3 regions of the Arthrobacter sp. Z5-13 genome follow, and region 2 is predicted to be linked to each of the others. Evidence: riboswitches for the same ligand, from Rfam matches in the RefSeq annotation. Region 2 holds a riboswitch; each other region holds the start of a gene.
The links. Region 2 has a riboswitch for thiamine pyrophosphate ahead of thiC (phosphomethylpyrimidine synthase ThiC). Riboswitches for the same ligand answer to the same signal wherever they lie in the genome.
Positions count from the first base shown of each region.

Region 1: another riboswitch for thiamine pyrophosphate. It lies ahead of M1E02_RS01565 (ECF transporter S component); the one in region 2 lies ahead of thiC (phosphomethylpyrimidine synthase ThiC).
Region 3: another riboswitch for thiamine pyrophosphate. It lies ahead of thiO (glycine oxidase ThiO); the one in region 2 lies ahead of thiC (phosphomethylpyrimidine synthase ThiC).

Region 1 covers NZ_CP096460.1:344,617-354,717, reverse strand. Annotated here, with positions in the region: gene M1E02_RS01585 (glutamate--cysteine ligase 2) at 138-1,331, opposite strand; gene M1E02_RS01580 (UDP-N-acetylglucosamine 1-carboxyvinyltransferase) at 1,365-2,888, opposite strand; gene M1E02_RS01575 (energy-coupling factor transporter transmembrane component T family protein) at 2,983-3,783, opposite strand; gene M1E02_RS01570 (ABC transporter ATP-binding protein) at 3,780-5,342, opposite strand; gene M1E02_RS01565 (ECF transporter S component) at 5,342-5,974, opposite strand; TPP riboswitch at 6,045-6,186, opposite strand; gene M1E02_RS01560 (hypothetical protein) at 6,348-7,199, shown strand; gene M1E02_RS01555 (DUF4166 domain-containing protein) at 7,196-7,879, shown strand; gene M1E02_RS01550 (DUF4235 domain-containing protein) at 7,979-8,242, shown strand; gene mnhG (monovalent cation/H(+) antiporter subunit G) at 8,311-8,709, opposite strand; gene M1E02_RS01540 (MrpF/PhaF family protein) at 8,711-8,989, opposite strand; gene M1E02_RS01535 (Na+/H+ antiporter subunit E) at 8,986-9,531, opposite strand; gene M1E02_RS01530 (Na+/H+ antiporter subunit D) at 9,528-10,101, opposite strand, start outside.
Region 2 covers NZ_CP096460.1:1,759,075-1,769,175, forward strand. Annotated here, with positions in the region: gene ffh (signal recognition particle protein) at 1-1,519, shown strand, start outside; gene M1E02_RS08305 (alpha/beta fold hydrolase) at 1,576-2,310, shown strand; gene thiC (phosphomethylpyrimidine synthase ThiC) at 2,279-4,123, opposite strand; TPP riboswitch at 4,119-4,226, opposite strand; gene M1E02_RS08315 (amidohydrolase family protein) at 4,324-5,406, shown strand; gene M1E02_RS08320 (VOC family protein) at 5,522-6,397, shown strand; gene M1E02_RS08325 (hypothetical protein) at 6,514-6,951, shown strand; gene rpsP (30S ribosomal protein S16) at 7,151-7,567, shown strand; gene M1E02_RS08335 (RNA-binding protein) at 7,569-7,811, shown strand; gene rimM (ribosome maturation factor RimM) at 7,946-8,512, shown strand; gene trmD (tRNA (guanosine(37)-N1)-methyltransferase TrmD) at 8,513-9,322, shown strand; gene rplS (50S ribosomal protein L19) at 9,549-9,908, shown strand; gene lepB (signal peptidase I) at 9,990-10,101, shown strand, end outside.
Region 3 covers NZ_CP096460.1:1,411,190-1,421,290, reverse strand. Annotated here, with positions in the region: gene moeB (molybdopterin-synthase adenylyltransferase MoeB) at 1-999, opposite strand, end outside; gene M1E02_RS06770 (TetR/AcrR family transcriptional regulator) at 1,041-1,760, shown strand; gene M1E02_RS06765 (DUF3107 domain-containing protein) at 1,820-2,044, shown strand; gene M1E02_RS06760 (hypothetical protein) at 2,063-2,365, shown strand; gene M1E02_RS06755 (4a-hydroxytetrahydrobiopterin dehydratase) at 2,434-3,114, opposite strand; gene M1E02_RS06750 (thiazole synthase) at 3,205-4,014, opposite strand; gene thiS (sulfur carrier protein ThiS) at 4,058-4,294, opposite strand; gene thiO (glycine oxidase ThiO) at 4,303-5,607, opposite strand; TPP riboswitch at 5,641-5,760, opposite strand; gene thiE (thiamine phosphate synthase) at 5,787-6,473, shown strand; gene M1E02_RS06730 (ferritin-like fold-containing protein) at 6,525-7,244, opposite strand; gene M1E02_RS06725 (RNB domain-containing ribonuclease) at 7,286-8,827, shown strand; gene M1E02_RS06720 (DEAD/DEAH box helicase) at 9,107-10,101, shown strand, end outside.

The sequences.
Region 1 (10,101 bases), 1.4 Mb from region 2:
TCGGTCCCCGCTGTTTCCCCCTGGTGCGGCGGTGACCGAAAGCGGCCCTGGTGAAAGCCGGCCGTAAGCAAATGCAGGCTCCTGATTTCAGGGGCCTGCATTTGTGTCACGCAGATACACCGGTTTCACGAAACGGATCAGCCGCGCCTGACGCGCTGGAGGACCGGAGGCTGGGCCGCCGTCGGAAGTGCGTCAGCTCCACGCATGGTGACCTCCACCGCGTGGGCGACGACGGCGCTCAGCCCGCCGCCGTCGAACGCCGCGTCCGCTTCCGCCTCATCCCGGGCCCGTCGCTGCTGCTCGGCTCCCGTACCGTGCGACAGGATCCGGGCGACGCCGGCCCGGGCCAGTTCCAGCTCGCCCTGCTCGCGCAGGACCGGTTCGAGGTAATCCACCAGGGCGTGTACGACGTCGGCCGCCGGAGCAGGTCTGAAGGTTCCAAAATGGAGGAGTTCACTGCGGAGTCCACGGTTGCTGGCCTGCCAGGACGCGGTCCTCAACAGGACAGTGGGCGCCGGGAGCGGGTCGACGTCGTCATGCCATTCGCGGCTTGCCGTTTCCACCAGCGCGCGGACCAGCACTGCGATGAGGGCTGCGTCCTCAGCGCGAAGGCAGACGTCGGCCACCCTGACCTCAACGGTGGGATGGTTCCGCGCCAGCCTGGCATCGAGATAGATCATGCCCTCGTCAAGGAGCACCCCTGTTTCCAGGAGCCTGGCTACCGTGCGCCGGTAGACGGGCAAGGTACCGAAGATCGCTGAGGGACCCGACGTCGGCAAGCGGTTCCAGGCCTGGGTGCGGTAGCTTTCGAACCCGGTCTCCACTCCGTTCCAGAACGGAGAATTGGCACTCAGGGCAACAAGGACGGCCAGCTTGTCCCGGATCCTGTCCAGGACGGCCACGCCCTCCTCGGGTGATTCGATGGAGGTATGGACGTGGAAACCGCACGTGAGCAGCTCGTGCACCGTCAGGCCGTAACGCTCCTTGATGGCCGCATAACGGGGGTCCGGTGTGATGTGGGTGGTGGAGGCAATTGGCGATGTGGCCAGCGCAGCCACACGCGCACCGTGCTGCCGGGCGGCGTGGTCGGCCAGGGCTCGGCCGTCCCGGACCTGCTGGAGGAGCTCCGTATAGTCCCGGCAAGGCAGCGTCTGCGTTTCGATCTGCTCGAGCTTGAGCTCGGCGGTTAGTGCCCTGTCGCCGTCGTCTGTTTCCGGGCCGTCATCGGCAGCGGGGGTCCTGACCGCCAGCAGCGCATCCGCCAAGGCCAGCGGCTCCCCCGTTTCGGGGTGCACTATGAGCAGTTCTTCCTCAACGCCAAAGGTCCGCATAGATCCATTGTGCGTCAGCGCTGAGGGCAGGACTCAGTCCTGGAAGTACTCGATCCTCGCGCCGAGGGTGTTGAGGCGTTCTGCGAGATCTTCATAGCCGCGCTCGATCACGTAGATATTGCGGAGTTCCGAGACGCCCCTGGCAGCCAGCATCGCGAGCAGCAGGCAAGCCGCCGGACGGAGTGCAGGCGGGCAACCGACTTCAGCTGCGCGCCATTTGGTGGGCCCGTTGACGTAGATGCGGTGCGGATCCAGCAACTGAACCTGGGCGCCGAGTTTGTTCAGCTCGGTCAAGTAGATGGCGCGGTTCTCATAGACCCAGTCGTGGATCATCGTCTGACCCTCCGCGTTCGCGGCTATGACGGCAAAGAACGGCAGATTGTCGATGTTCAGACCCGGGAACGGCATGGGATGGATTTTGTCCTGGGGAGCGTGCAGTTCTGACGGCTTGGTGGTGACATCCACCAGCCTTGTGCGTCCGTTCCGGGCAAAGTACTCTCCGGACACCTCCAACTCCTGCCCCATCTGCCCGAGCGTGGCCAGCTCGATCTCCATGAACTCGATGGGGACCCGCCGGACTGTGACCTCGGAATTGGTGACAATGCCGGCCGTGATGAGGCTCATGGCCTCGATGGGGTCCTCCGAGGGGAAATATTCGACGTCGGCGTCTATGGAGGGCTGGCCGGTGATCTTGAGCGTGGTGGTGCCAACGCCTTCAATCTCCACTCCCAGCATCTCGAGGTAGAAGCAGAGGTCCTGGACCATGTAGTTGGGGCTGGCGTTACGGATGACGGTGGTGCCACGGCGATGTGCTGCCGCCATGATTGCGTTTTCGGTGACGGTATCGCCGCGTTCGCTGAGCACAAACGAGCGGTCTTCTTCATCGGACTGGGGAGCCTGGACGGCGTAGAACCCTGCACTTGCCTCCACCGAAAGGCCGAATTGCCGCAGTGCCTGCATGTGCGGTTCCACTGTGCGAGTGCCTAGATCGCAGCCTCCGGCGTAGGGGAGGTGATACTCTGCCGACTCATCCAGCAACGGGCCCAGGAGCATGATCACACTGCGCGTGCGGCGGGCTGCTTCAGCGTCCATTGAGCCCAGGTCCAGAACTGCGGGCCTGCGGATCTGGAGATCGGTGTCGTTGAGCCAGGTGCATTCAACGCCGATGCTGGTGAGGACCTCCACGATCCTGTTGACTTCCTCGATCCTGGCCAGCCTGCGGAGAGTGGTGGTGCCCCTGTTGATGAGGCTGGCACAAAGAAGCGCGACACCGGCATTCTTGCTGCTGTTTACGTCCACCGAGCCGGAGAGGGTAAGTCCGCCTTCCACCCGGAGGTGGGTCATTTGTGGCCGGCCGACTTTTACGATGGCATGGCCGAAGATGGTTTCCAGCCGCTGAATCATCTTGAGGCTCAGGTTCTGCTTGCCCTGTTCCATCCGGGCAATGGCACTCTGGCTTGTTCCGAGCTCTGCGGCAAGTTGCCCTTGGGTCCAGCCCTTCTCCGTTCGAGCGTCGCGAAGCATGGCACCGACGGATTCCGCAGTCTCTTGAGTCATAGCAGGAATATACCATTTATGAGTTCGGAAGTCCTCAATAAGGGCTGATTCTGCGAGCAATCACACATTCTTACCCATCTGGTGCGATACTGCTTCAGCTTGTCCCTGCCCAGACCAGGTTCCACGTCCCTGCACCGATGGCGGCCGCCACGGCGGCCGCGGCGATCAGCGTACCCCCAACGAGCACCCAGACGTCCAGCGGGCTGTACGTGGATTCGCGCGCCCAAGTCCGCTCGGCTCCACCAAAACCACGGGCCTCCATGGTGACGGCGAGCCTTGAAGCGCGGCGGATGGCCTGCACCAGGAGCCCGAAACTCTGGCCCAGCGTTGCCCGGATCCGCTGCAAAGGGGTGCCGCGCGAACCGACTCCACGGGCGCGGCGTGCCATCCCTATGGTTTGCCATTCCTCCGCCATGAGCCCTACGAGGCGCATCGCAGCCAGGGTTCCCAGGACGAAGCGGTGTGGCAGTTTCGCTTTTTGAGCCAGGGCATCGGCAAGGTCCGTCGGGTCGGTGCAGCTCATCAGCAGCACCGCCGGCAGCGCAATGGCCAGCCCCCGGAGCATGAATCCCATCCCCAGCTCGAGGGAACCCGCGCTGATGGACCAGATGCCGACGTCGAGCAGTATCTGTCCGGTGTCTGGAGCCAGAATGGCGGTACTCCAGCCTCCCAGGGCGGCCGCAAGGATCAGGGGCCAGCCGCGTTGCCACAGGAGAATGGGAGTCAGACCGGCCAGCGGAAACAGCAGCAACTCGAAGCCCAGGGCCACAGTCGCCGAGACCCAGTCGATGGACAACGCCAGGACCAGCGTGATGAGGAAGACGGCCACAAACTTGGCCAGCGGATTGGCGCGGCTCAGGAGCGAATCCCCCCGCAGGGTCAGGGCTTCCCTCATGATGCTGCCATTTCGGGGGTTCCCAGGGCGAGTTCCGTGCCGCCAAGGACCGAGGAGAATTCCTGGTCGTGGGTCACGGAAACCACTGCCGCGCCGGCGTCCAGGAGTTCGGAGAGGAAGGACGCAAGTTCGGCCCAGGTGTTGGCGTCCTGGCCGAAGGTGGGCTCATCCAGGACCAGCACCTGCGGGTGGGCAGCCAGGACGGTTGCCACGGAGAGCCTTCGCTTTTCGCCGCCGGACAGCGTGTAGGGGTTGGCGTCCACAAGGGAGGTGAGCCTGAGCCGCTCCAGGAGTTCGTCCACGCGTTCCTCGCCATGGCCCAGATGTTTGGGGCCGAAAAGGAGCTCGTCCAGGACCCGGCCGGTCACGAACTGGTGCTCGGGCTCCTGGAAGACCGTGCCGATCCTGGAAATCAGCTGTTCTGCCTTCCACTTGTACGGGTCAATCCCGGCGCCCGCGCTGAGCTCGAGGGTGGCCGACACCGCTCCGGCCACGGGCTTCAGCAGCCCTGCCAAGGTGAGGGCAAAGGTGGATTTTCCCGAGCCGTTGGGTCCCGTGACGGTGAGCGCTTCGCCGGCCCGGACCTGCGCCGAGATGCCGCTTTGCACCGGGGTGGGAAGAAGCGTCTTAAAGCCACGACGCCGGGGCCGTTCACGCGAGACGGCAAGCTTTTCCGCGGCAAGGAGCAGCTGGCCGGAATCTGCTCCGCCAGGCAGCGCTGCGGTGGCAGCCGAGCCCCGCGGGCGGGTTGCCGGAATGTGGCCAGGAACCCAGACCCCCGCCCTGATCAGCATCTCTTTTGCCTGCTCCAGGACCTGGTCCGGGGTTCCGTCAATGAGCACCGCGCCGTCATTCGACGCTCCAGGCTGAAGCACAACGATTCGATCCACGAGGTCTTTCCACACCGCAACACGGTGCTCCACAACCACCAGCGTTGCTCCGGTTTTCTCCAGGCAGCGGCCCACGGCGTCGCGGACTTCCAGCACCCCGGCAGGATCAAGGTTGGCGGTGGGCTCATCCAACAGAAGGATCCCGGGACGCATGGCCAGGATGCCGGCGAGCGCCAGGCGCTGCTTTTGCCCGCCGGAGAGAGCCGACGTCGGGTGGTCCAATGGCAAGTGACCCAGCCCGACGTCGTCGAGCGCCTCATGCACACGGGCCCAGATTTCTGCCCGGGGCACTGCAAGGTTTTCGGCACCGAACGCGACGTCGTCGCCGAGCCGGGACAGGATCACCTGCGTTTCGGGATCCTGCTGCATAAGCCCGGCCCGCCCACGCTGCGCACGTGGAGGCTGGCCGTCGATGAGCAGCGAACCGGACTCGTCGGAGTCCCCTGCCTCGCCGTCGTCGTCGTTCGCGTCACCGAGCACCCCTGCGAGGGCGTGCAGGAGCGTGGACTTACCGGCACCGGACGGGCCAAGCAGGAGCACCCGCTCCCCCGGCCGGATGTCCAGGTCAAGCCCTTGGACGGCGGGGCGGGGCCTGCCGGCATGGCGCCAGGCCCAGCCTTGTGCCGTTACCCCGGCGGGGCGGACGCCGCCGTCGCGAATCGGTGTCATCAGGAGAAGACGGGCTCCGTCGCAGCCTTACGGGAGGCGAAGGAGCTCAAAACTCCGGTCTTGGCGAGGCCGCGGGTGGCGATCCAGGACAGGGCCCCGGCAATGATGGCACCCGAGATGGCGGTGAACAGGATGTAAGCGGCCTTGTCACCGGCTGCGTAAGCAATGTTCCAGCCCCATGGTGCGAAGGAGTCGTTCAGGCCGCAGAAGAAGCCTGCGCCGGCACCGGCCAGCAAAGCGATCGGCAGGTTGAACTTCTTGTACACGAAGGCCGCGAACACCAGTTCCGCGCCAAGGCCCTGCAGCAGGCCGGAAATCAGCACAGTGGTGCCGTACTGCGAACCCATGAGGAGTTCACCCGTAGCCGCAACGGTCTCGCAGAACAGGGCCGCGCCTGGCTTGCGGATGATGAGCATTCCCAGCACTGCGGGGATCATCCAGCCACCGGCGTAGAGACCGGTCAGTGGCGGGTAAACCGCATTGAGCGGAGCGGAAATAACGTTGGCGCCCTGGGACCAAGCCCAGAAGATCACGCCACCGGCGACGGCGATCAGTGCCGCCACCACGATGTCCACAACGCGCCAGCTCTTTTTGCTGGTTGTGGGGGTCTGCTTTGCAGAAATTCCAGTCATGTCTTCCTCCTGAGGAACAGGAGGGGAAAGTGCTCCCCGGCTGGAGCGGAATCGCGCCGCTTCTGCCGGACACTCTGAGAACTCGACTCCCTTGCGCCGGTACTAACCGGATCAGGTTCGAGGGTCTGCGGCTGTCCGCACTCTCAGCGCCCATCCATCGCACTCCCGGAAAACCGGTGATGCCCGACGGCGGCGCTCCCCTGTCGTAATCAATCTGCCCTTGTGGGCGTTGTCCAGTTTACACCTGGGCGGTGGTGGGGTTCCTGTGCGGATGTCACAATCGGCGGCGTAGGACTCCTGCGTTTCCGTGGAGCACGTTCCCGCGGGATACGGTACTTCAGCTGCCGGCCTATTCACCCCTTATGATCCTGGGATGGGGGAAACAACACGTACGAATGAAGCGCGAAGCGGCCGGCAGATCTATGTGGAGATCCTGGTGCGATCGTCCATGGACAACCTCTGGGAGCTGAGCCAGAACCCGGCCCGGCATCCGCGCTGGGATCTCCGGTTCTCCAGGATCATCTCGACCGGCGTGGGCAGCGACGGGCACTCACAGTTCCGGTATGAATTCCAGCTGCCGTTTTACGCCATCACCGGGACCGGTACATCGCTGGGGCATAGAACGACAGCAGGCGGACAAGCTACGTCGGTACTCAAATTCTCCACCAGCAACCCTCTCTCGCCGATCGGCCCGGGCTCGGGCTACTGGCGCTACGTACCCGTGGATCAGGGCATCCGCTTCATCACCGGCTACAACTACGCTCCCGGCATGGGTGCCATTGGCCGGAAGCTGGACGCCCGGTTGATCCGCCCCGGCCTCGGCTGGGCCACAGCATTAAGCTTTGACCGGCTCCGTATGTGGACTGAATCGGGCGTTGATCCGGCCAAGAGCCGCAACGCCTGGTTCCTTGACGCTGCCGCGCGCGCCACCGGCCTCGCAGGAGCGGCGGCGCTCCTCCGCCATGCTGTTGCGGAACGTCCCCGGGCTGCTTCCTCAAAGAGTCCCGAAGCGTTGAATCTCCCGGCCAGGGCCCCCGCTGCAGCGCTCGGCTTGGTCCTGGCAGCTGCGGCCCTGACGCTGCCCTCCCATCCAACGGTGCCCAGAGCAAGACGATGCCTTCGTCAGCCACCGGACAGAGGTTCAGCGGAAGCCCCGGCGTCACTGAAGACGCTGCCGGATCCGGGCCACAGGACGCAGCCACAATTTGAGGGAGCGCGGGCATGACCTCCATCTTCGCCACCGCCTTGGGCCCGGATTTCCACCGGCTACACCCGATGCTGCAGCGGCGCTTCGGCGTGGACCTCGCCTCAGGCTATGCGTGCATCGGCACCGGTATCTTCTCGGAAGTGCGCCGCGGGGCATGGTGGACCGTCCCTTTCCTCCGCCTCGGCGCTTTCCGGAACATCCTCTTTCCGGACCAGGGGAAGGACATCCCCTTCACCATCGAAAACTACCCCTACCTTGACGGCTTGGGGCGCCCGACGGTGACCTTCGTGCGGACCATGACTGTGAAGCCGGGCAAGAAACGCCGCTTTGACGCCACCATGATCTACAGCAAGAAAACGGGCCGCATTGTGGACTACCTGGGGACCCACCAGCATCTGGCCACAGATCTGAAGCTCGAAGTCCTTCCCGACGGTTCCCTCCACCTGCGGTCCGAAGGGCAGCGCTTCTACGAGGGCAGGCTGGGTTTCACCTTTCCCGCTTTCCTGACGGGGACGGCTGATCTATACGAAGGTTATGACGATCAGCGCGGCGTGTTCACCATCCAGATGCAGGTCCGGAACCCTCTCTTCGGTTTCCTGTTCGGTTACCGGGGCGAATTTACGTGTAGCTTTCCCCCTCTGTCAGAGGAAGGGACGCCGGCCCGCCTCAGGCCCGTCCGGGAGGAACGGCGGCAGTAGCAGCTCCGCCCTTGACCGAACTCCGTCAACGATGCCGTTAGTCTAGGGGAAGTCCCGTTTCCTCCTGTTTTACTGTTTCTACTGATAGGTGTTTTGGAAATGACTTTTTTCATCAAGTTGCTTGGTACGGGCATCAGCCTGCTGGCCGGTTATGCCGGCACCAAGGTGGTGGATGCGGCCTGGGAGAAGTTCACCGGCCGGAAGCCCCCCAAGGGCGACAAGGATGACGTGCCCACCACGCTCCGCACAGCATTGACGTTTGCCCTGGTCTCCGCCTCAGTCAGCGCCATCATCCAGGTCCTCGCAAACCGCGGAACCCAGCGAGCCATCACACGCTTCGCCAAGACCCAGGACATCGTCTAGCGGCACGGCCCACCGCTCACCGCCTTAGCACCTTAGCGCTTTGCCGCTCCAAGCTCACCACTTACCGCTCACGCGGGATCGTCGTCGTCCTCTATGGCGGGGTTCGCCGCGTCCTTGGCAGCTGCTTTCTGCACCACTGCTTCCAGCTCGTCGGTGCTGAGCAGCTCGCGGTGAAGGTGCTTGGTCCGGTAACCTGCCCGGCCCACCATGTGTGCCGAGACCGGGACCGTCAAGAGCTGGAATATCCAGGCGAGGAGCAGCACCGGCCATACCCACCATGTGCGCAGCTGAAGCCCTACAGAGGCCAGCAGCAGAAAGAGTCCCAGCACCTGGGGTTTGGTGGCAGCGTGCATGCGGCTCATGAGGTCCGGGAAGCGCAGCAGGCCGATGGCAGCGCCGAGGGACATCGCGGCCCCCACCACCATAAAGACGGCCGAGACCGCATCGATCACTGTGTCCAGGGTCATATCAGGAGTCACTGGGTTGCTCCCGCCGGTCGGCCACAAAACGGGCAACAGTGACTGATCCTATGAAGCCGATGACGGAGACGGCCACAACTAGCATCAGGTTGTTCAGGTGCCGGTTGACGGCCATGTCAATGCACAGCGCTGCTCCCAGGATGGCCAGCAGGACGTCCGCGGCAAGTACCCGGTCCAGGAGCGAAGGGCCAACGGCGATTCGGACGATCGCCCCGGCCGCAGCAATGGACAGGGTCACCGCAGTAATTACCAGGACAAGCTGCATCATGCGCCAATCTCCTGTTTGAGTGCGGCGAGTTCTTCTTCTGTACCCATGATCCTGATGAGTCCGGCTTCCGCGTCCCGGACAGACCGGCGGTACTTTACGACGTCGTCGGGGTTCCGCACGTTCAGGGCATGGATATAGAGCGTGGAGGTGGACCTGTCCACCTCCACCACGAGGGACCCGGGGATCAGGGAGATGACGTGACCGGTAGCCGTCACCATCAGGTCAGAGTGGCTGCGCAGCGGGACCGCGACGACGGCGTTGGTCACCTTGGGGCCGCGGGCGAGGGCCAGGTAGAAGACCTGGAAACTGGCGGCCGCCACTTTTCCAAGGAACTGCAGCGCAAACGGAATGGCCTGCAGAATGCTGAACCGGCCGCTCAACTCTACGGGCGGAAGGTAGAACATACGGGACACGAGCACGGCCAGGACCGCGCCGAGCAGCAGGTTTCCGGGTGTGAAGTTTTGCCACAGCGCACCCCACACAAACACGAGCCACACGAGCAGCGGCAGTTCCTGCCGCAGCGAAACGCGACGCCGGCTCATTTGCCCGCCCCTGGGAGTGCCGGCTCCAGCCGATTAGACGATGCTGAATCAGGCAGGGCAATCGCCGGGACCGGCGCGTTGTCCCCAAGCACGGCCTGGATGTAGGACGTCCTGTCCAGCATGTCCTGCGCAGCGTGGTCCGCTACCTTGAAGATTGGCCCGGCGAAGACCGTCAGTCCCACGCCCAGAAGCACCAGTGCCAGGGTGGAACCCACCATGGTCCGGGGCAGCAGGATCACGTTCTTGCGTCCGTTCCGCGTTCCGGTGTCCGCGTCACCGGGAGCTGCCAGGAGCACCGGATCGGGATGTTCCGCGTCGCTTGGTTTGCGCCAGAAGGCACGGTTCCACACCCTCGCAACCGCCAGCAGTGTGAGAAGGCTGGTGAGCACCCCGCCGATGACCAGGGCGTAAGCCAGAGGCGTGCCCAGCTGAACACCAGCCTGCATAAGGCCCAGCTTGCCAAGGAAGCCTGAGAACGGCGGAATGCCGGCAAGGTTCATCGCCGGAACGAAGAACAGGAGTCCCAGCAGCGGTGACAGCTTGGCCAGGCCGGCAACCCTGTCCATGGAG
Region 2 (10,101 bases):
CGAGGCCGATGTTGATGCCACGGTCCGTGAAATACGTCGCGCCCTCCTGGATGCCGACGTCGCCGTACCAGTAGTGCGTGAATTCACCGCGCGGGTGCGCGAGCGTGCACTCGGTGCTGAGGTTTCCGGTGCCCTGAACCCGAGCCAGCAGATCGTAAAGATCGTCAACGAGGAACTCGTTGAGATCCTCGGTGGTGAAACCCGGCGTATCCGCCTCGCCAAGACAGGCCCCACCATCATCATGTTGGCGGGTCTGCAGGGTGCAGGAAAGACCACCCTCGCCGGCAAGCTCTCCAAATGGATGAAGTCCCAGGGTCACAGCCCCCTCCTCGTTGCCTGCGACCTCCAGCGGCCCAACGCGGTGACCCAGCTTCAGGTGGTGGGTAAGCGGGCTGGCGTACCGGTCTTCGCACCGCACCCCGGCGCCACCTCCGAGCTTGAGCACCCGGCCGGCGATCCTGTAGCCGTTGCCCGCGCAGGTGTGGAGGAGGCGCGGCAGAAACTCCACGACGTCGTGATTGTCGATACCGCCGGACGTCTCGGCGTGGATACCGACATGATGGATCAGGCGCGGAACATCCGCCGGGCCATTGTCCCCAACGAAGTGCTGTTCGTCGTCGACGCCATGATCGGCCAGGACGCCGTCAACACGGCGCTCGCCTTCGATGAAGGCGTCAACTTCACAGGCATCGTGCTCTCCAAGCTCGACGGCGATGCCCGCGGCGGTGCTGCGCTCTCGATCGCCTCGGTCACCGGTAAGCCGGTCATGTTCGCCTCCACCGGTGAAAGCCTGGATGACTTCGAGCTCTTCCACCCGGACCGTATGGCCTCGCGCATCCTGGACATGGGTGACGTCCTCACCCTCATCGAGCAGGCCGAGAAGTCCTGGGACAAGGACGAAGCTGCCCGGATGGCGAAGAAATTCGCTGACCAGGAAGACTTCACCCTTGACGATTTCCTGGCCCAGATGCAGCAGATACGCAACATGGGTTCCATGAAGAAGATGCTCATGATGATGCCGGGTGCCCAAAACATCCGCCAGCAGCTCGAGCAGTTCGACGAGCGGGAAATTGACCGGGTCGAAGCCATCGTCCGGTCCATGACGCCGCACGAACGCGTCGCGCCGAAAATCATCAATGGCTCACGCCGGGCGCGTATTGCCCGCGGCTCGGGTGTGCACGTCTCCGAGGTGAACGGCCTGCTTGAACGCTTCGCCCAGGCCCAGAAGATGATGAAGAAGATGGCCCAGGGCGGCGGCATGCCGGGGATGCCGGGCATGCCCGGAGCAGGCAACGGGGCTGGTGCCCGCAAGGGTGCGAAGAACGCCCCGAAGAAGAAGGCGCGGTCCGGAAATCCTGCCAAGGCGGCCCAGGAACTGCGCGACGCCGAAACGCGCCGCTCGCAGGCCGCGAAGGCCCTTCCCACTGGTGCCGCCTTCGGCCAGCAGAGCGGCGACTTCGATCCCGCCCAGCTGAACCTGCCCAAGGGCTTCGACAAGTTCCTTGGCGGAAACAAGTAACCGAGGCGTTGATGTTGCCCGGGCACAGTGCCCGGGCCTTGCCTTAGGGTTGGGTCATGTTCAAGCAGCGGGTAGTGTTCGTCCACGGCTCAGGCAGCTTCGGATCGGCGGCCTGGCCGAAGCAGCACGGCATGGCGCTGGCCTATGACGCCCTCTTCTTGCGGCGTTACGGATTCGATGTCGAGGCGGAGCCGCTGGAGTCCAACTTCGACGCTGACACCCGCATAGTTCTGGGGGCTTTGAGCGATGAGGGCCGGGGCGCAGCAGGCGGTCACGTCGTGGCGCATTCCCAGGGCGCCATCTCGGCAATGATGGCAGCAGTGGAACGCCCGGACCTTGTGTATTCCCTGACCCTGGTGGAGCCCGCCTGCCTTTCCCTGACGGCCGAACTACCTGCGACCGCCGCCCACAGGTCGCTCATGGAGCCGCTGTTCGATGTCAGGCACCAGCTTGGGGACGAAGACTTCCAGCGGGAATTCGTCCGCCGTGCTTTTTCAGCGGAAACACCCGGTCCAACTACGCCAGAGGCGCGTAAGGCGGCGAGGCGGCTCCGGCTGCAGGCTCCGCCCTGGGAAGCGCCACTCCACATCGTGCCGGGGGTGCCAACCCTGGTCCTCACAGGAGGGTGGGAGCCACTCTATGAGGAGATTGCCGCCTACCTGCGCGAAACCGGCGCCCTTCACCGCACTGCCGCGGGAGGGCACCGGCCTCACGATTCCGTCGAGGGAGACGGCATCATCCGGTCATTCCTGGCTGACGTCAGCCGGCGTCAGCACTCCCGGGCTTCCTGAGCCCACCAGGGGAATTTGCCGGAACCAGCAATTCAGGCAGATACACCTTCCCGCCAGCAGCCAGGAACTCCTGGCTTTTCTCCCGCATACCGGCCGTCATTGCAGCATTCTCTGCAACCTGTGCTTGTGCCTCCGCGGACCCGAACTCGTTCCGAATATCCTGACTGATCCGCATGGAACAGAACTTGGGACCGCACATGGAGCAGAAATGGGCGGTTTTTGCCGGTTCGGCCGGCAGAGTCTCGTCATGGAAAGCCTCGGCCGTTACCGGATCAAGTGAGAGTGCGAACTGGTCCCGCCAGCGGAATTCGAACCGCGCTTTGGAAAGTGCGTCGTCCCGCTCATTCGCTCCGGGGTGGCCCTTCGCAAGGTCAGCGGCGTGAGCGGCGATCTTGTAGGTGATGACACCCGTCTTCACGTCGTCTTTGTTCGGCAGGCCCAGGTGTTCCTTGGGAGTCACGTAGCAGAGCATGGCGGTGCCGTACCTGGCGATCTCCGTGGCTCCGATGGCAGATGTGATGTGGTCATAGCCCGGGGCGACATCGGTGACGAGCGGGCCAAGGGTGTAGAAGGGTGCTCCCTTGCAGAGTTCTTGCTGGCGTTCCACGTTCTCCCGCACAAGGTGGAAGGGGATGTGCCCGGGGCCTTCCACCATGACCTGGACATCATATTCCCAGGCACGCTGGGTGAGCTCGGCAAGAGTGTCCAGTTCGGCGAACTGCGCGGCGTCATTGGCGTCCGCTGTGGCACCGGGCCGCAGTCCGTCTCCCAGTGAAAACGCGACGTCGTACATTGAGAAAATATCGCACAGCTCATCGAAGTGGGTGTAAAGGAAGTTCTCCTCGTGGTGGGCAAGGCACCAGCCGGCCATGATCGAGCCGCCACGGGACACGATGCCCGTAACCCGGTTGGCAGTCAGCGGGACATAGCGAAGCAGGACGCCGGCGTGGATGGTCATGTAGTCCACGCCCTGCTCACACTGTTCAATGACGGTGTCCCGGAAAATCTCCCAGGTCAGCGCATTGGCTTCACCATTGACCTTCTCCAGCGCCTGATAGATGGGAACGGTTCCGATCGGCACGGGGGAGTTTCGGATGATCCATTCGCGGGTGGTGTGGATGTCGTCGCCGGTGGAGAGGTCCATCACGGTGTCGGCACCCCACTGTGTGGCCCACTGCAGCTTGTCCACCTCTTCGGCAATGGAACTTGTCACCGCCGAGTTCCCGATGTTCGCATTGATTTTCACCAGGAATGCCTTGCCGATGATCATGGGCTCGGACTCGGGGTGGTTGATGTTGTTCGGGATGATGGCCCGGCCTGCGGCCAACTCGCTGCGGACCAGCTCAACGTCGCAGTTTTCGCGGAGTGCCACAAAACGCATTTCCGGAGTGATGATGCCCTGCCGTGCGTAGTGCATCTGGGTGACTGTCCTGCCGCCGACGGCGCGGCGGGGCACCGGCTGTGCTCCCTTCCATTCCGCTGAAGCTGCTCCCCGACGGACAGCCGAGCGGCCGTCGTCGAGCAGGGTGCGCTCCCGTCCGCTGTACGGCTCGGTGTCCCCACGGACTTCAATCCATTCTGAACGGAACGGCCTGAGCCCGACCACCGGGTCGCTGCCGGGACCGGCCGTCCGGTAGATGTGGAAAGGACCGTTTTTATCTCCGTTGGGGGAGTCCTCCAAGGCGATCGCAGTCACCGGCACCTTGATTCCGTTTTCTTCATCGGAGAGGTAGGTGAGGGAGTGTGACTTCAGGGACTGTGTTTCGCCGGATGGACTTTGGACAGGGCTGTGCTGTGGTTCTGGGGTACTCAAGGGAATACTCACTTCCTTCGCCGGCATTACCCGGACAGGTTCAACGGTCGCAAGCTGCGTCAGCCCGATCTCAGCCCCTGCAAGGGCACCCGTGTGGTCGTAATGAAGCTATCACACCGGTGCCTTCCGCAACCGGCAGGACGGCAGCTTCCGCCCTCCGAGGGAATATCGTGCTGCAGTCCGCCGCTAGGCTTTTGCCCATGCCGAAAATCATTGAGTTCAGCGGAGCCGTGCTCACGTCCCCTGATGCGGAGCGCCACGGCATGTGGGCTGTAGACGGGAAGTTGACCTTTCATCGTCCTGCAAGGGACCCCGACGTCGTCCTCGATGGCTGGGTGCTGCCGGGACTCACCGATGCGCATTGCCACATAGGTCTGGGCCCGGAAGGTGAAGTGCCTGACCACGTGGCCGAAGCCCAGGCAATGCTGGACCGGAATGCCGGAACTTTGCTGGTCCGCGATGCCGGCTCGCCCAGTGAAACCGCGTGGCTGCAGCAGCGAAGGGACATGCCGCGGATCGTCAGGTGCGGACGGCATGTTGCCAGGTCCCGCCGTTACCTGAAGAACCTCGCCCTGGAGGTGGAGCCCCGGGATCTGGCGGAAACTGTGAGGAAGCAGGCCCGCGCGGGCGACGGGTGGATCAAACTCGTGGGGGACTGGATAGACCGCGGGGCCGGGGATCTCGCGCCCAGCTTTCCTGCCTGGGCGGTGAAGGATGCTGTCCTCGCGGCACATGAGGAGGGTGCCCGGGTGGCCGCCCACTGTTTTGCCGAGGACACCCTGGATGACATGCTCGACGCCGGGGTTGACTCCATTGAACACGGCACCGGCCTCCTGCCGCGCCACATTCCCCGCTTAGTGGAGCAGGCTGTTCCCCTGGTTCCCACGCTGATTAATGTCGCCACTTTTCCAGATATCGCCGCCAGGGCCGATGGGAAGTTTCCTATCTACGCCGCCCACATGCGTTCCCTGTGGGAGCGGCGGAGCGAGCGCGTCCTGGAGGCATTCGAAGCAGGGGTGCGAATCCTTGCCGGCACAGATGCGGGAACAGTCATAGCGCACGGACGGATTGTGGACGAAGTCCTCGCCTTGAACGCAGCCGGACTCCCTGCCGCCGCCGCGCTGGACTCGGCGGCGTGGGCGGCACGCGCCTGGCTGGGCGCCGAAGGCGTGACGGAAGGTGCCAGCGCCGATGTGCTGGTATGCGCCGAAGATCCCCGCGAGTCCTTGACTACCTTGAAGACGCTCCGGAACATCGTGCTGAGAGGGGAAGTGCTTCTTTAGGGAAGTGCCTTTCCTCCGCGTTGCGCCGCACAGGGAATAAATTGAAGCTTCAAGTAATTTAACTCTGTGAGTGCAGGTCGCCGATCCCCGGGCGGCCCCGGATCAGGAGTGAATTATGACCACGGAAACGAGCAGCCAGGACCTGCTCCCCGCCGACCTCACCATGGGCACAGTGATGCTCAAGGTGCGGGACCTGAAACTGATGACTGACTATTACCAGCGCGCACTCGGCCTGGAAATCGTGGCCGAGCAGGATGGTGGGCTCTATCTGGGCCGCCGCCACCAACCGTTGGTTCACCTCGCTTCGGCGCCAGGACTCGCTGTTCCTGCCCGCGGTGAAGCAGGCTTGTTCCATACGGCCTTGTTGTTCGAGGATCAGGCAGCCCTTGCAGCCACCGTGGCCACAGCCGCCCGGTACGAGGCCCGCTTGTTCACCGGCAGCGCGGATCACCTGGTGAGCGAAGCTTTCTACTTCAACGATCCTGAAGGAAACGGTATCGAGCTCTACTGGGACCGCCCCCGCGAGGCATGGTCCTGGGACGGCAAGAACGTCGTGATGGACAGCTTGCCCCTTGCCCCTCAGCACTATCTGCAGCGCCACCTGACTGAAGAGAGAGTCTTCGGACAGCGTGAGTCGGGTGCCGGCGTCGGGCACGTCCACCTCCAGGTAGGTGACGTCCAGACGGCCCAGGACTTCTACGTGGATACGCTGGGCTTTGAAAAGACCGCGGGCTGGCATGGCCAGGCCCTCTTTGTGTCCGCCGGAGGCTATCACCACCACATGGCCATGAACGTCTGGAACAGCCGCGGCGCCGGGCCCCGCAAGGACACCCTCGGATTGGGCGAGGTTCTCATTGAAGTTCCCTCAGGGGACGACGTCGGGGCGCTCGCTGACCGCTTGAAAGTCGCCGGGGTCTCTTCCCGCCACACCGGCCTGGAGCTCCGCTTTGAGGATCCGTGGCGCAACCGGATCCGCGTGGCAGTGCGCTGACGTCATGCCTTCCGGGTTGGGCTGCCTTCTGCGTTAGGCTGATTCGGAGGGCCACGGTGGGGTTCAGTTCAGCACCGTAGGACCTTCCTTGCAGCGACGGAATGAGGGCGATTTCCATGGGGTTTACCGAGATCTTTGTTTCCACCCACGACGGCGCGCTGAAGCGGGCCACAGCGCTCGACGGCGGAGGGTCTGCCACCGGTGATGCCGTTCGCATCCCCGGGATCAGCGACTTCGAAATCGAACAGCTGGGCGACCTCGCAGGCGCGGCCGTGCACGCAGCGGGCGCGGACTATGAACTGGCCATGGTGGACGTGGCAAGCGACTCCCTTCTCGGTGTTCCGCCGGCTATGGTCCGCGCCCTGGCCGAATTGCTCAGCTACGAATCGGAAGGCGAAGGCGATGTGCTTGAGCATGTCGCTGAGCAGTGGGCTGCCGAGGACGACATGCCTTTTGGGCCCGACGAAGCCAAGGGCTACGTCCAGCGGATTGCAGAGCTGGCCAGCGGCGTGGACGACAACGATCGGACCGGCCTGTACGTCTGGGCATCCTAGCTCTAAGGGCCAGAAGAAGGCCGCCCGGGCGTCAAGTCGAAATCCCGCCGTCGATCTGGCACAATAAGTAGGTACTTGATCTGCGTGGCCCCTCTCTCCGCGTCTGGATCCTGTCCTTTAGAACCCCCTAGTATGGCCCGCCCCACGGGTGCAGAACGCCGGGTTCGACCCCGTTTCAGAAACAGGAGTGACCACAAAAGTGGCCGTAAAGATTCGCCTTAAGCGCTTCGGTAAGATGCGCGCACCGTACTACCGCATTGTCGTTGCAGACTCACGCACCAAGCGTGATGGTCGTGCCATCGAAGAAATCGGCAAGTACCACCCCACCGAGGAGCCCTCATACATCGAGGTTGACTCCGAGCGTGCCCAGTACTGGCTGTCCGTCGGCGCCCAGCCGTCCGAGCAGGTTGCTGCGATCCTCAAGATCACCGGTGACTGGCAGAAGTTCAAGGGTCTTCCCGGCCAGGAAGGTACCTTGAAGACGAAAGCTCCCAAGGTTGCCTTCGTTGCTCCGGAAAAGCGCTCCGTGATCATCCCGGAAGCCATCACCAAGAAGGCCAAGGCGGAAGCTCCGGCTGAAGCAGGCGCCGAAGCAGAGACCACCGAGGCTGAGTAAATTGCTGGCAGAAGCGCTCGAACACCTTGTCCGCGGGATTGTTGACAGCCCCGAGGACGTCAAGGTCAGTGCCAAGAACAACCGCCGCGGGGACACCCTCGAGGTACGCGTTCATCAGGACGATCTTGGCCGGGTGATCGGCCGCCAGGGCCGCACCGCACGTGCATTGCGCACTGTGGTGGCGGCATTGGCGGATGGCGAGCAGGTCCGGGTCGACGTCGTCGACACCGACCGCCGCCGGTAATCGCGCCAGCAACACTTGTCTTGGGTCCGGCCCCTTCACCAGATGGTGGAGGGGCCGGACTTTTTTGAGATCCAATACCCTTCCCAGAGCGGCAGCTCGAAACTATTCACCCCGAATCCGGAACAGAGGAACAGATGCAGCTTCAGGTGGCACGAATCGGAAAACCCCATGGCATCCGCGGTGAGGTGACCGTACAGGTGTTGACGGATGCACCGGAGGATCGATTTGTCCCTGGCACTGAGTTCGTTGTGGAACCCGCTTCCGCCGGGCCGCTGACGATTCTGAGCGCCCGCTGGAACAAGGACATCCTGCTGCTCGGATTCGAGGAGATCGAGACCCGCAATGAGGCGGAAACACTCCGTGGAGCCAAGCTCTTCATTGAAACCGAGGAGCTGGACGAGGACGACGACGAAGGCTGGTATGAGCACGAGCTCGTGGGGCTTGAGGCGCGGGTGGGGTCCGAGGTCGTTGGCAAAATCGCCGCCCTCACCACCTTGCCGGTTCAGGATCTCCTGACCGTCAAAACTCCTGAAGGCAAGGAAATCCTGGTTCCCTTTGTGGAGCAGATTGTCCCCGAGGTCAACGTTGCCGAAGGCTATGTGCTGATCACGCCCCCGCCGGGCCTCTTTGGCATCAATGAAGAAGGCGGCACCGGCGACACCGAAGACGCCACATCCTCCGAAGCCGGGGACGACGACTAAATGCAGATCGACGTCGTCAGTATCTTTCCGGAATATCTGGCGCCTTTAGAGCTCTCCCTGATCGGGAAAGCCCGTCAGGACGGGTTGCTTGAGCTGAAGGTGCACGACCTTCGCGAATTCACCTCTGACCGGCACAGGACCGTCGACGACACCCCTTACGGTGGCGGAGCCGGCATGGTTATGAAGGCCGAACCCTGGGCGCAGGCACTTTCTTCCGTCGCGGAGGCGGGGCACGCGGGCAAGAAGCCGGTACTGATCGTTCCGTCGCCCGCCGGAGAGCGTTTCAACCAAGCGCTGGCGCACGAGCTGGCGGAAGAAGAGCAGCTTGTTTTCGCCTGTGGGCGGTATGAAGGCATAGACGAGAGGGTCATCGAGTGGGCCTCGGAGCACTTTATTGTCCGCCCGATGAGCCTTGGCGACTATGTTCTGAACGGCGGCGAAGTCGCCGTGCTGGCCATGGTTGAAGCGATTGTCCGGCTTTTGCCAGGCGTTGTTGGCAATCCGGAGTCCCTGGTGGAGGAATCGCACGCTGACGGACTGCTGGAGTACCCGGTCTACACGAAGCCTTCCACCTGGCGCGACCGGGAAGTCCCGCCCATCCTTCTTAGCGGCAATCACGGGAAAATCGCCCAGTGGCGCCGCCATGAACAGTACCGCCGCACGGCAGCGCGTCGCCCGGATCTCTTGGATGGTTTTGATGTGACAAAACTGACCCGTGCGGACCGGACGGAATTCGCGGACCTCGGGTACGACGTCGTCGACGGCCGCCTGCGTCGCCGGCCGGAGGAGCCGGGAAGCGATCAGGGCTGAGGGATTCGCCTCAAGGCCCCGCATGTGGCAAAATTAGTCCTTGTGCCTACTGGGTGCGAACCTGCCACAGGGGGAGCGTAACCAACAGCCTGGCGCCCCGGCGCCGTCAATCAGTGACGGAACCGGAACAGCAACTTTCGGCGGTAATTTCCGGAGCATCAAAACCCGGGCTTGACCGCCGTGACCCAAAGTAAATGACCTGTGGCGTTTACCAGGAGTGGATCAAATGCAAATCCTCGATTCCGTAGATGCAGCCTCGCTGCGCACCGATGTTCCTGAGTTCCGCGCGGGTGACACCCTCAAGGTTCACGTCAACATCATCGAAGGCAAGAACTCCCGTGTCCAGGTGTTCCAGGGCTTTGTTCTTGGCCGCCAGGGCGACGGTATCCGCGAAACCTTCACCGTCCGCAAGGTTTCCTTCGGTGTCGGCGTAGAGCGTACCTTCCCGGTACACTCCCCGATCATCGACAAGATCGAGCTCGTCACCAAGGGTGACGTGCGCCGGGCCAAGCTTTACTACATGCGCGCACTGCGCGGTAAGGCCGCCAAGATCAAGGAAAAGCGCGACTTCCAGACCGCCAAGTAAGTCTCCGGACTTTCGACGCGGGTCCGCACCCGTATCCGGCTGCGCCGGAGCCATCCGCAACAGCGCCACAGGATACGGAACATGGACAACACAAAACGCCAGCACGGGAGACCGGGTTGGCGTTTTGTTTTGCTTGCGTTTGTGGTCGCAGTAGCTATCAGCGGGCTGATCCGGTCGCTTTGGCTGGATATCT
Region 3 (10,101 bases), 350 kb from region 2:
GCCCTGCGGGATAAGTACTGATCCATCGATGCTGACGATGTCGTGCTCCCCGGATTCGCGGACGTCCACGAGGTCGAACTCTTTGAGGCCGGCCTTGCGGGCGGCCAGCATGGTGGCCAACTGCTTCGCCGTGATGGTGTTCTCATTCGCAATGGAGGATGCCGGGAGGATGCCGCAGAAGGCCTCATAGTCAGTAAGCCCGGTGATGGGCTCAGCCGCGGGATCCTTGGAGACCTTGATCTCCCGCCAGCTTCCGCCCAGTGCGTCGAAGAGGGCCACGCGCCCCAGCAGGGAACGTCCGACGCCGGTAATGAGCTTGACTGCCTCGGTCACCATCAGGGAGCCCACAGCAGCACACAGCATGCCGAACACTCCCCCTTCCCCGCAGGAGGGAACAGATCCGGCAGGCGGTGCCTCCGGATAGAGATCGCGGTAGGTAGGGCCATGTTTTTCCCAGAAGACGCTGACTTGGCCGTCAAACCTGAAGATGGAACCCCAGACGTAGGGCTTGCCAAGGATGGCGGCAGCGTCATTGACGAGGTAACGCGTGGCGAAGTTATCGGCACCATCCAGGATGAGGTCGTAGTCCGCGAAAAGTTCCAGGGCGTTGGAGGCATCCAGCCTGACATCATAGAGCTTGACATCAACCAGCGGATTCAGGGCGGCCACCGCGTCCCTGGCCGATTCAATCTTTGGCCTGCCGACGTCTGCCACGCCATGGATGACCTGGCGCTGAAGATTGCTGAGATCAACAACGTCATCGTCAACGATGCCCAGCGTCCCCACTCCGGCAGCGGCCAGATACAGCAGGGCAGGTGAACCCAGTCCGCCGGCACCGATCACCAGCACCTTGGCGTTTTTGAGGCGCCGTTGGCCCATTGTCCCGATCTCAGGAATGATGAGATGCCGGGAGTACCGTTCCACCTCTTGGGGACTCAGCCCATCTGCCGGTTCCACCAATGGTCCGATGGCCGTAGGGGCAGCTGTTGTGGAGATCATGGAAGCCATACTTCAATGTATGCCGAAGATGCCGTCAGGTCATGTTACCCCCGCGTAAAGTAGAGGTAACTGCAAGGGAAGGAAGGCCAACAGTGGCTCATCATGCACCGGTCGGCCGGGCACAGGACGGAAAGCCCGATGGCGGGCAGGCGCGCACTTCCGGTCCCCGTTCGGCGCGGCTACCCCGTGATGAACGCAGGGTCCAGTTGCTGTCCGCAGCCCAGGAGGTCTTTGTTGCCAACGGCTACCATGGGGCTGCCATGGACGAGATCGCAGAGACGGCCCGCGTCAGCAAGCCGGTGCTCTACCAGCACTTCCCCTCCAAGCGCGAGCTGTACCTCGCACTGCTGGACAGCCACTTGACCGCACTGACAGAACTGTTGCTCGGTGCCCTGAACTCCACCACGGACAATGACGAGCGTGTGCAGGCAGTGATGCGCGCCTACTTCCGCTTTATTGCGAATGATGACCAGGCCCACCGCCTGGTTTTCGAATCTGACCTCATTAACGATCCGGACGTCAGTTCCAGGCTGGAAACGTTCAACAAGACCTTCGCGGACGCCGTGGCCCATGTCATAGCCGAGGACACAAAACTTCCGCCGCTGGAAGCACAGCTGCTGGGCCGGGCACTCGCCGGAATGGCCCAGGTAAGTGCACGGTATTGGCTTGAAACTGACGGCAACCTGGACCTCGATGTTGCCAGCGACCTGATTTACCGTTTAGCTTGGCGCGGAATCAGTCGCTTCCCCAAAGAGACCTAGACTACAAATAGAAACTGTCTTCGGAATTTTTTAACTTTGATTGGCTGGGAGGCCTCGCTGTGGAAGTAAAGATCGGCATTCAGAACATCGGCCGGGAAATTGTGCTGGAATCGGCTCAGGATGCTGACGAGGTCGCCAAGGTTGTTGCAGAAGCCATTTCCAAAGGCACTGAGCTGAGGCTGAAGGACGACAAAGGCCGTTTGGTGATAATTCCCTCCAATACCCTTGGCTATGTAGAAATCGGAGCGGAAGAAGTCCGCAGGGTCGGTTTCGGCGCACTCTAACCTGGCAGGAGTTCCACCATGCTTTCTCTCGTCATCGTCTCTTTCGTGACAGTAGCTGCAGGCTTCATCATCTGGGCGAATGACCGCAGGCATGCCAAATACGGCATTCTGATGCCGGCGGGAGTAGCTACAGCGGTGGGGCTTTTGAGCTGGATCCTGTTTATGACCGCCGGGTTCGGTTACCAGCCGGGCCTGACCTGGATTCCGTGGATCCTTCCGATGGTTCTAGGGACGGCGGCCGCCCTGGCCGCTGCCATCTACCTTGGGAAGGTCCGGGCCCGGTACGACACAGCACGGCTGACCGCCGCATTGAGGCTCTAAGGGAACAGACTCTAACGGAACCGGCTCAGAGGGCTCATGCCCTCACCGGGGAGGGCTGCAGCCAACCATCAGAGGTCCGGCTCGTGGCCCTCTTCGGTGCACAGGCAAAGCCTGTTTCCTTGGCTGTCAGTCACAACAACCCAATGAGGGGCGTGGCCGTAGTCCATCAGGGCGCCAGTGCCCGCGGTCTTCTCAAGCGCTGGAGCTGATTCCTCTTTGCTCCGGTGAATATCCAGATGAATCCGGTTAGGGCTTGGCGTGGACGTCTTCTGGAACCAAAGGCTCGGCCCCCTTCCATAGGGGTCCACCAAATCCCCGTAGCGGCCCTTTTTGTAGCCGAGGGCGATCCGCCATACCTCTGTGATTTCGGCTGGATCGGCTGTGTCTATGGCCACTTCGACCGTTCTGTACAGCCCTGGTTCAGCGGTTGCGCCGGCCGTTTCCGCCTCTGAGCTCACTGCCTTTGCGGCGATAATGTCCCGCCTGGTGACTTCCGACCCCACGTCATGGGACGTAAAGCGGATGAAGACCCTGTTGAACCGCCAGTCGAGGTCAGGGTGATGGTTCTGTGCCTCTGCCAAACGTCCGACGGCGGCGATGAGGTCCAGCGCTTTGGCGGCGGTGGGCAGTTTGTAAACCGTCACTAGGCCTCCCAGGCGGTAACGCCAGTCCGGTAGCCCGGCAAGGTCTTCGTCAATCTGCGGCCGGGTCAGTGGGACCGTCTTTTCGGGTACGACTGGTTCAGGCATCACGCGCTCCTGGAACTGATAGCGGGCGGACAGGTCCGCCGTCGGCCGTCCCGGAAAGCTGTGCCAAGAGGCCGGACCCGGAAGAACGGGCTAAAGGAACTCGGCCCGGCCTTCCATAGCCGATGAGGCCAAGGCGTGCTCACGGCGCGGAATCCGGCCGGCGGTTTTCGCCAGCCTACCGGCGATGACCGCGTGTTTGAAGGCCTCACCCATCTGGACCGGGTTCTGGGCCCGCGTGACTGCAGTAGCCAAAAGCACGGCGTCACAGCCCAGCTCCATGGCCAGGGCGGCATCGGACGCGGTGCCGATTCCGGCGTCCAGCACTACGGGGACGGAGGCTCTGGAAACAATCAGTTCTATGTTGTGAGGATTCAGAATTCCCAGGCCCGTTCCGATGGGCGAGCCCAAAGGCATGACTGCGACGGCGCCGAGGTTCTCTAGGCGCAGTGCCAGCACGGGGTCGTCATTGGTGTAGGCAAACACTTTGAACCCCCGATTCACCAGCTGCTCGGTCGCTTCGACCAGTTCCACTGCGTCGGGCAGCAGGGTGTGTTCATCGGCTATGACTTCAAGTTTGACCCAGTCCGTCTCAAGGGCCTCGCGGGCAAGTTCGGCCGTCATGACAGCGTCCCGGGCCGTGAAGCAGCCGGCTGTGTTGGGCAGCACCCGGATGTTGTGGTCCACGAGGAGCTGGAAGAGGGAACCCGTCTGGGCCGGCGAGTACCGCCGCATTGCCACGGTGGTCAGTTCCGTTCCCGAGGCCAGCAAAGCGGCGCCGAGCCCGTCAAGGCTTGGAGCACCACCGGTCCCCATGATGAGCCGTGAATCGAACGTGACGCCGTCGATGGTCAGCCCGTCAGTCGCCTGGTCGGCCGGACTGGATGTGTTGGTCAGCATCATCTTTCCTGCATTTCCTGTTGGAGTAGGGTCCTGGTGCACGTGCCTAGCCTCCCTGTACCGCAGTGACCAGTTCGACGTCGTCGCCGTCAGCGAGCGCCGTCAGTGACCACCGGCTCCGGGGAACCACTTCGGAATTGCGGGCAACCGCAACGCCAAGTTTCTGTCCGTCGGCTGCCTGGCCGTCAGGGCCAAGACTCTTGCCTGTTACGAGGGAGACCAGTGTGGTCACCGAGCCGCCGTCATCAATGGCACGCGCCGCACCGTTCAGGGTGATATTCATGCTGTTCCTTACTGCAGAGAGGTAGCGGCTGTTGCCGGATCGGGGTGGCCAGGGACGTGGCCGGTGGAGAAGCGTGGGGAGAATCGTCCAGGGTGGAACGCTGACCAGCGGGGATCGGACCGGCCCTCCATCAGCTGCAGGCAGATCGACGCGGCTGCAGGAGCCAGCAGTATGCCGTGGCGGAAGAATCCTGTTGCAACAATGAGGCCCAGAATGCCGGAGTCGCCTGTTCGGTCCTGCACCCTTCCGAGCAGCGGGGCGTTGTCAGGAGTTCCCGGGCGCCCCCGGGCGGTGCATTCCAGCAGCTCGAGTTCGGCCACTGCCGGTACAAGTGCCTGCGCGTCCCGCAACAACTGGTAAATACCTCCAGCGGAGACCGCTGCTTCTGCTGCGCCTTCTTCCAGGGCTACCTCCCGCTGCGTAGCTCCGATCACTACGGTCCCGTCATCCCGGGGAACGATGTACACCGGCACACCATGAACCAGGCCACGGACCGTGGAGTTCAGCAGCGGACGCAGGTGAGCCGGCACCCGGAGCCGGATGATATCCCCGTACACAGGCCGCAAGGAAAGACTAAGGTCCGGCGGAAGGCCTTCCAGGCTCCCGGCCCCTAAGCCGTTGGCCAGGACAGTTTCGCCTGCATTGATGGCTCTTCCGTCGGCCAGTACGACGCCGGCTGCGCGGCCGCCGTCCCATCGCAGGCCGGAGGCCCTTGCCGGGATCATTTTGCAGGTTCCTCCGGCCCGCTCGGGATCGGCAAGAGCTGCAGCGATCCGGGCCAGGAGCCTTCGAGGGTCAACCTGATGGTCAGCGGCAATGCGGTAGGCACAGGAGACCCCGGGACTGAGCAACGGCTCAATGGAGCGGGCTTCCCGGACTGTCAGCGGTTCAACGGTGAGCCCGTTCGCCGCCTGCACCCGCCTGAGATCGTCCAGCGCACGGCGGTCTGCAGGGTCAACGCCGATGGTCAGCGTGGGAGGGGTGAGGTATCCGGTGCCTGCGTCCGCTTTAGCCGTTTCAGTTGCCCCATTTGCCTGATCAAGGTCAGGGGCAAGCCCGGCTGCGAATTCCGGCCAGAGGGACGAGGCCTCAAGCATGAGTTCCAGCAGGTCTTCTTCCTGATAGTGCAGTTCGCTGACCGGGGCAAGCATCCCGGCGGCAGCCCAGCTTGCACCGGTACCGGGGGCATCGTCAACCAGCACCACGGATCGCCCGCTTTTTGCCGCTTCCCACGCAATGGCGTGGCCAACCACTCCGCCACCAATGACTGCGACATCGACGCTGATATCTGAGCCGGGGGCGGGGACACTCATAGAGCCGCTGGAAGACGGAGAGAGTGCTGGGTGGGAGAGCACTGGATTCCTTCCCTACGCCGGTACTAACCGGATCAGGTCAAGCGGTCGGCTCTGAAGCCCTCTCAGCCCGGCAGTTTGTGACAGCTGCGGCGGGCTCCCGCGGTACTCCCCCAGTTTAGAGGAACTAGGCTGGTGCCATGACCGAGCCTGCCGTCCACACCACCGCCCGCTTGTACCTCTGCACCGACTCCCGCCGGGGTCGGGGGGATTTTGAGGACTTTATCGACGCCGCCTATGCAGGCGGCGTCGACATCATCCAGTTGCGGGACAAGCAGCTGGAAGCTGCGGAGGAACTGGAACTGCTGGAAGTACTCCAGGCGGCGGCGCATCGGCACGGACGGCTTTGGGCGGTCAATGACAGGGCCGACATCGCGTCCTTGTCCGGCGCCCCGGTGTTGCACCTTGGCCAGAAGGACCTTCCGCTGCATTCGGCAAGGACGTTCGTCGGCAGTGAAACAGTGATCGGCCTTTCCACTCACACGCCAGGGCAAATCGATGCCGCCATCGCCGCTTCACCGGGGCGAACCGGCCTGGACTACTTCTGTGTAGGGCCGGTTTGGTCCACTCCCACTAAACCCGGACGGGCAGCCGTCGGGCTTGAGCTGGTCAGTTATGCAGCAGACGCGATCCGCGCGGCAGACCAAATGACTGTTGACGGCATACTCCTGCCTTGGTTCGCCATCGGCGGCATCGACCTCACCAACGTGGAGCAGGTGGTAGCAGCCGGCGCCTCGCGTGTAGTGGTGGTCCGGGCCATCACGGAGGCCGATGATCCTGCGGCCGCTGCCAAAGCTATCCTGCAAGTGCTCGACGCCGGGGCCTGACCCGGCTGATATGCGATTGTCCGGCTCGTAGGATCGTCCGAAAGCTGATTGCTAGCCTGTCAGGCCAAGTTGGGTCATGCGCCGGGAATGGTTCGCCGCGAGCTCCTTTATCAAGGCAGTAACCATATGTTTGGCCTCGGTGTCGTCCTGGCCCGCGGCCGCTGGGGAGCCCGCATCTCGTGCCTCATTGCCCGGGCTGACCATAAGGCCTGAGAGGAATGCGCGTTCGAACCCCACCCGCTGCGCCTGGGTGAGGGCCTCCCCCAGCAACCGCCTGCCCCACAATGCCAGCCTGGAGGCCAATCTGGGATCATCGGACAACGCTTTTTTGAGCCGTGTACGCAGGATTTCGGTGACGTCTTCCGTTGACTGGACCTGCTGTATCAGCTGCCTGCTTTCAGGCTCCACGTACTCGGCCACGGCTCGGTAGAAGTCTGCCGAAACAGTGTCGATCACGTACGCCTTCATCAGGGATTCGTACCAGTCAGCCGGGCGCGTACGGTCATGGAAATGGTCAATGGCAGGCTGGAATGGCAGCATGGCTTCCTCGGCGTCAACTCCCATTCCGGCAAGCCTTGCACTGACCAGTTCGAAGTGCTGGAATTCCAGCACCGCAATCCTGCCCAAAACGGCACGGTCGTGAAGGGTCGGTGAGTAGCGCGCGTCCGCAGAGTATCGCTCAAAAGCGGAAAGCTCCCCGTAGGCCATGACTCCGAGGAGATCCGTCAGAAAGCGGTCCCGGCGAGCGTTGTCTGTGGGGGAAGTGCTCATGGTCCAAGACTAATGGCGCAAATCGGGCTAACCTGATTTTCGTGTCACATCATCGTCTTGCTCCCAGTGTTCACGCTCAGAGCAACCAGCTGGCCGAGGCGCTCAGTGCTCTGCGCACGCGTCTGGAGCTGCCCGGAGCCTTCCCGGACGAGGCCCTCAAAGAAGCTGAAAAGGCAGTGGCCGGCCACCGCCTTCCGGACCTGGATCTGACGGCTATCGAGTTCATCACCATTGATCCGGCGTCCTCCACCGACCTTGACCAGGCTGTTTTTATCGACAGGGCCGGCGACGGTTACAAGGTCTATTACGCCATAGCCGACGTCCCGTCCTTTGTGGAACCGGGCGGTCCCCTGGACGCAGAAACCCGTCGGCGCGGCCAGACGTTCTACGCGCCAGATGGCCGGATCCCCTTGCATCCCGAAGTAATCAGCGAGCAGGCCGGCAGCCTGCTGGAGGGGCAGCTTTGCTCGGCCTTCGTCTGGGAATTCGAACTCGATCAGGCGGCCGAAGTATTGAACGTAGTGGTGCGTCGGGCAACGGTCCGGAGCCGGGCGAAGCTCAGCTACAGGCAGGCCCAGGCACAACTTGATGCCGGCACCGCGCCCGTCTTGTTGCAACTCCTCAAGGAAGTGGGCATCAAGCGGGTCGAACTGGAGCGGGGCAGAGAGGGTGCAAGCCTGAACATGCCCGAACAGGAAATCCAACAGCTTCCCGACGGCGGCTACCGGATTATCGCAACACCGCAGCTTCCGGTGGAGGACTGGAACGCCCAGATTTCCCTGATGACAGGCATGGCAGCGGCGAAACTCATGCTGGCAGGCAAGGTGGGGATTCTCCGGACCATGCCCGCGCCCGACGAGCGGTCACTCGATAATTTCCGGACTCAAACGCAGGCTTTGGGCAAGCCCTGGGACGGTCAATTCAGCTACGGGGAATACCTGCGCACCCTGGATCCCCGTGATCCGAAGCAATTGGCCATCCTGCACTCAGCCGGGATGTTGTTCCGGGGCGCGAACTACACGCCATTTGATGGAACGGTTCCGGAGAACGCCATTCAGTCCGCCATTGGTGCCAGTTATGCGCACACCACTGCCCCGCTGCGCAGACTCGTGGACCGCTTTGTCCTGGTCATCTGCGACGCGCTGAGCAACGGCACTGACGTCCCCCGCTGGGCACGGGAAGCCCTTCCCTCGCTACCGGCCATCATGGCAGCTTCAGACCAACTCGCAGGCCGGATGGAACGGCTGGCCCTGAACACTGTCGAAGCCGCCCTCATGGTCAACCACATCGGCCAGGAATTCGAGGCCGTGGTTATCTCCGGATCGAGGCAAGGCAAACTCAACGGTAATGGCGGAAACGGCGGAAGTAACGGCAACGGAAACGGAAACGGCAACGGAAACGGCAACGGAAACAATGGCAATGGCGGCCTGAACGGGTCCGGGCCTTCGGGAATCGTGCAGATCGCGGAACCGGCGGTCACGGCCAGATGTACGGGCGAACTGGAACCGGGCACCAACGTCCGGGTCCGGCTGGTGACCTGCGACATCTCCGCCCCGGAGGTCCTGCTGGAGCTCGTGGAATGACCCCAAATCGGGTCGCGTCCGGTGCTTTTCGCGTCAACAGCTAGACTGAGTGTGTAGTAATGGATGCCCGGTCGTTGATTTCCTAACCTTTAACGAATCAACAAGCCCGCCCCTACGCGATCTTGAGACACACCCGTTGGTCACCAGTGCCAGCATAGATAGCCCGCGATCGGCTTCCACTGGATTTGCTAGCGCGCCCGAGCGTGCTCCGGAACGGCTCATCAAACCGCCCCGTTGAGCAGGCAGCGCCTAAGCCCAAATGAATAAGGAAACTCCACTGTGAGTGAATTGCACACGCACCAACTTCTGACCGACGACACCGGAACGGAATCGATCGAGCCTGAAGAAACCATCATCTCGGACGAGAAACCGCACGAGATCGAGGAAAAGACCTTCGCTGACTTCAACGTCCGCGCCGACATCGTCGAGTCCCTCGCCGATGCCGGGATTACCCATCCGTTCCCGATCCAGGCCATGACCCTGCCGGTGGCTCTTTCCGGCCACGACATCATCGGCCAGGCCAAGACAGGTACCGGCAAAACGCTGGGCTTCGGCATTCCAGCCCTGCAGCGCATTGTGGGCAGGGACGATCCGGGCTTTGACAAGCTAGCGGTCCCAGGTGCTCCCCAGGCGCTGGTAATCGTTCCGACGCGCGAACTGGCCGTCCAGGTGGCCAATGACCTCCAGAACGCCTCCCGCAAGCGCAACGCCCGTATCGTCACCATTTATGGCGGCCGTGCCTATGAGCCCCAGGTTGACGCGCTGCAGAAGGGCGTCGAGTTGGTCGTGGGCACGCCTGGCCGCCTGATTGACCTCTACAAGCAGAAGCACCTCAGCCTCAAAAACGTCAGAATGGTCATCCTCGACGAGGCCGACGAGATGCTTGACCTTGGCTTCCTGCCGGACGTTGAAACCCTCATTGCGGGTACCCCGGCAGTGCGGCAAACACTCCTGTTCTCCGCCACCATGCCCGGTCCGGTCATCGCCATGGCCCGCCGCTACATGACGCAGCCCACCCACATCCGCGCTGCAGACCCGGACGACGAAGGCCTGACCAAGCGCGATATCCGCCAGTTGATCTACCGTGCCCACAGCATGGACAAGATTGAGGTTGTTGCCCGCATCCTGCAGGCCCGCGGCCGTGGCCGCACCATCATCTTCACCAAAACCAAGCGCACCGCCGCCAAAGTGGCCGAGGAACTCGTGGACCGCGGCTTCGCGGCCGCCGCAATCCACGGCGATCTGGGGCAGGGTGCCCGCGAGCAGGCGCTTCG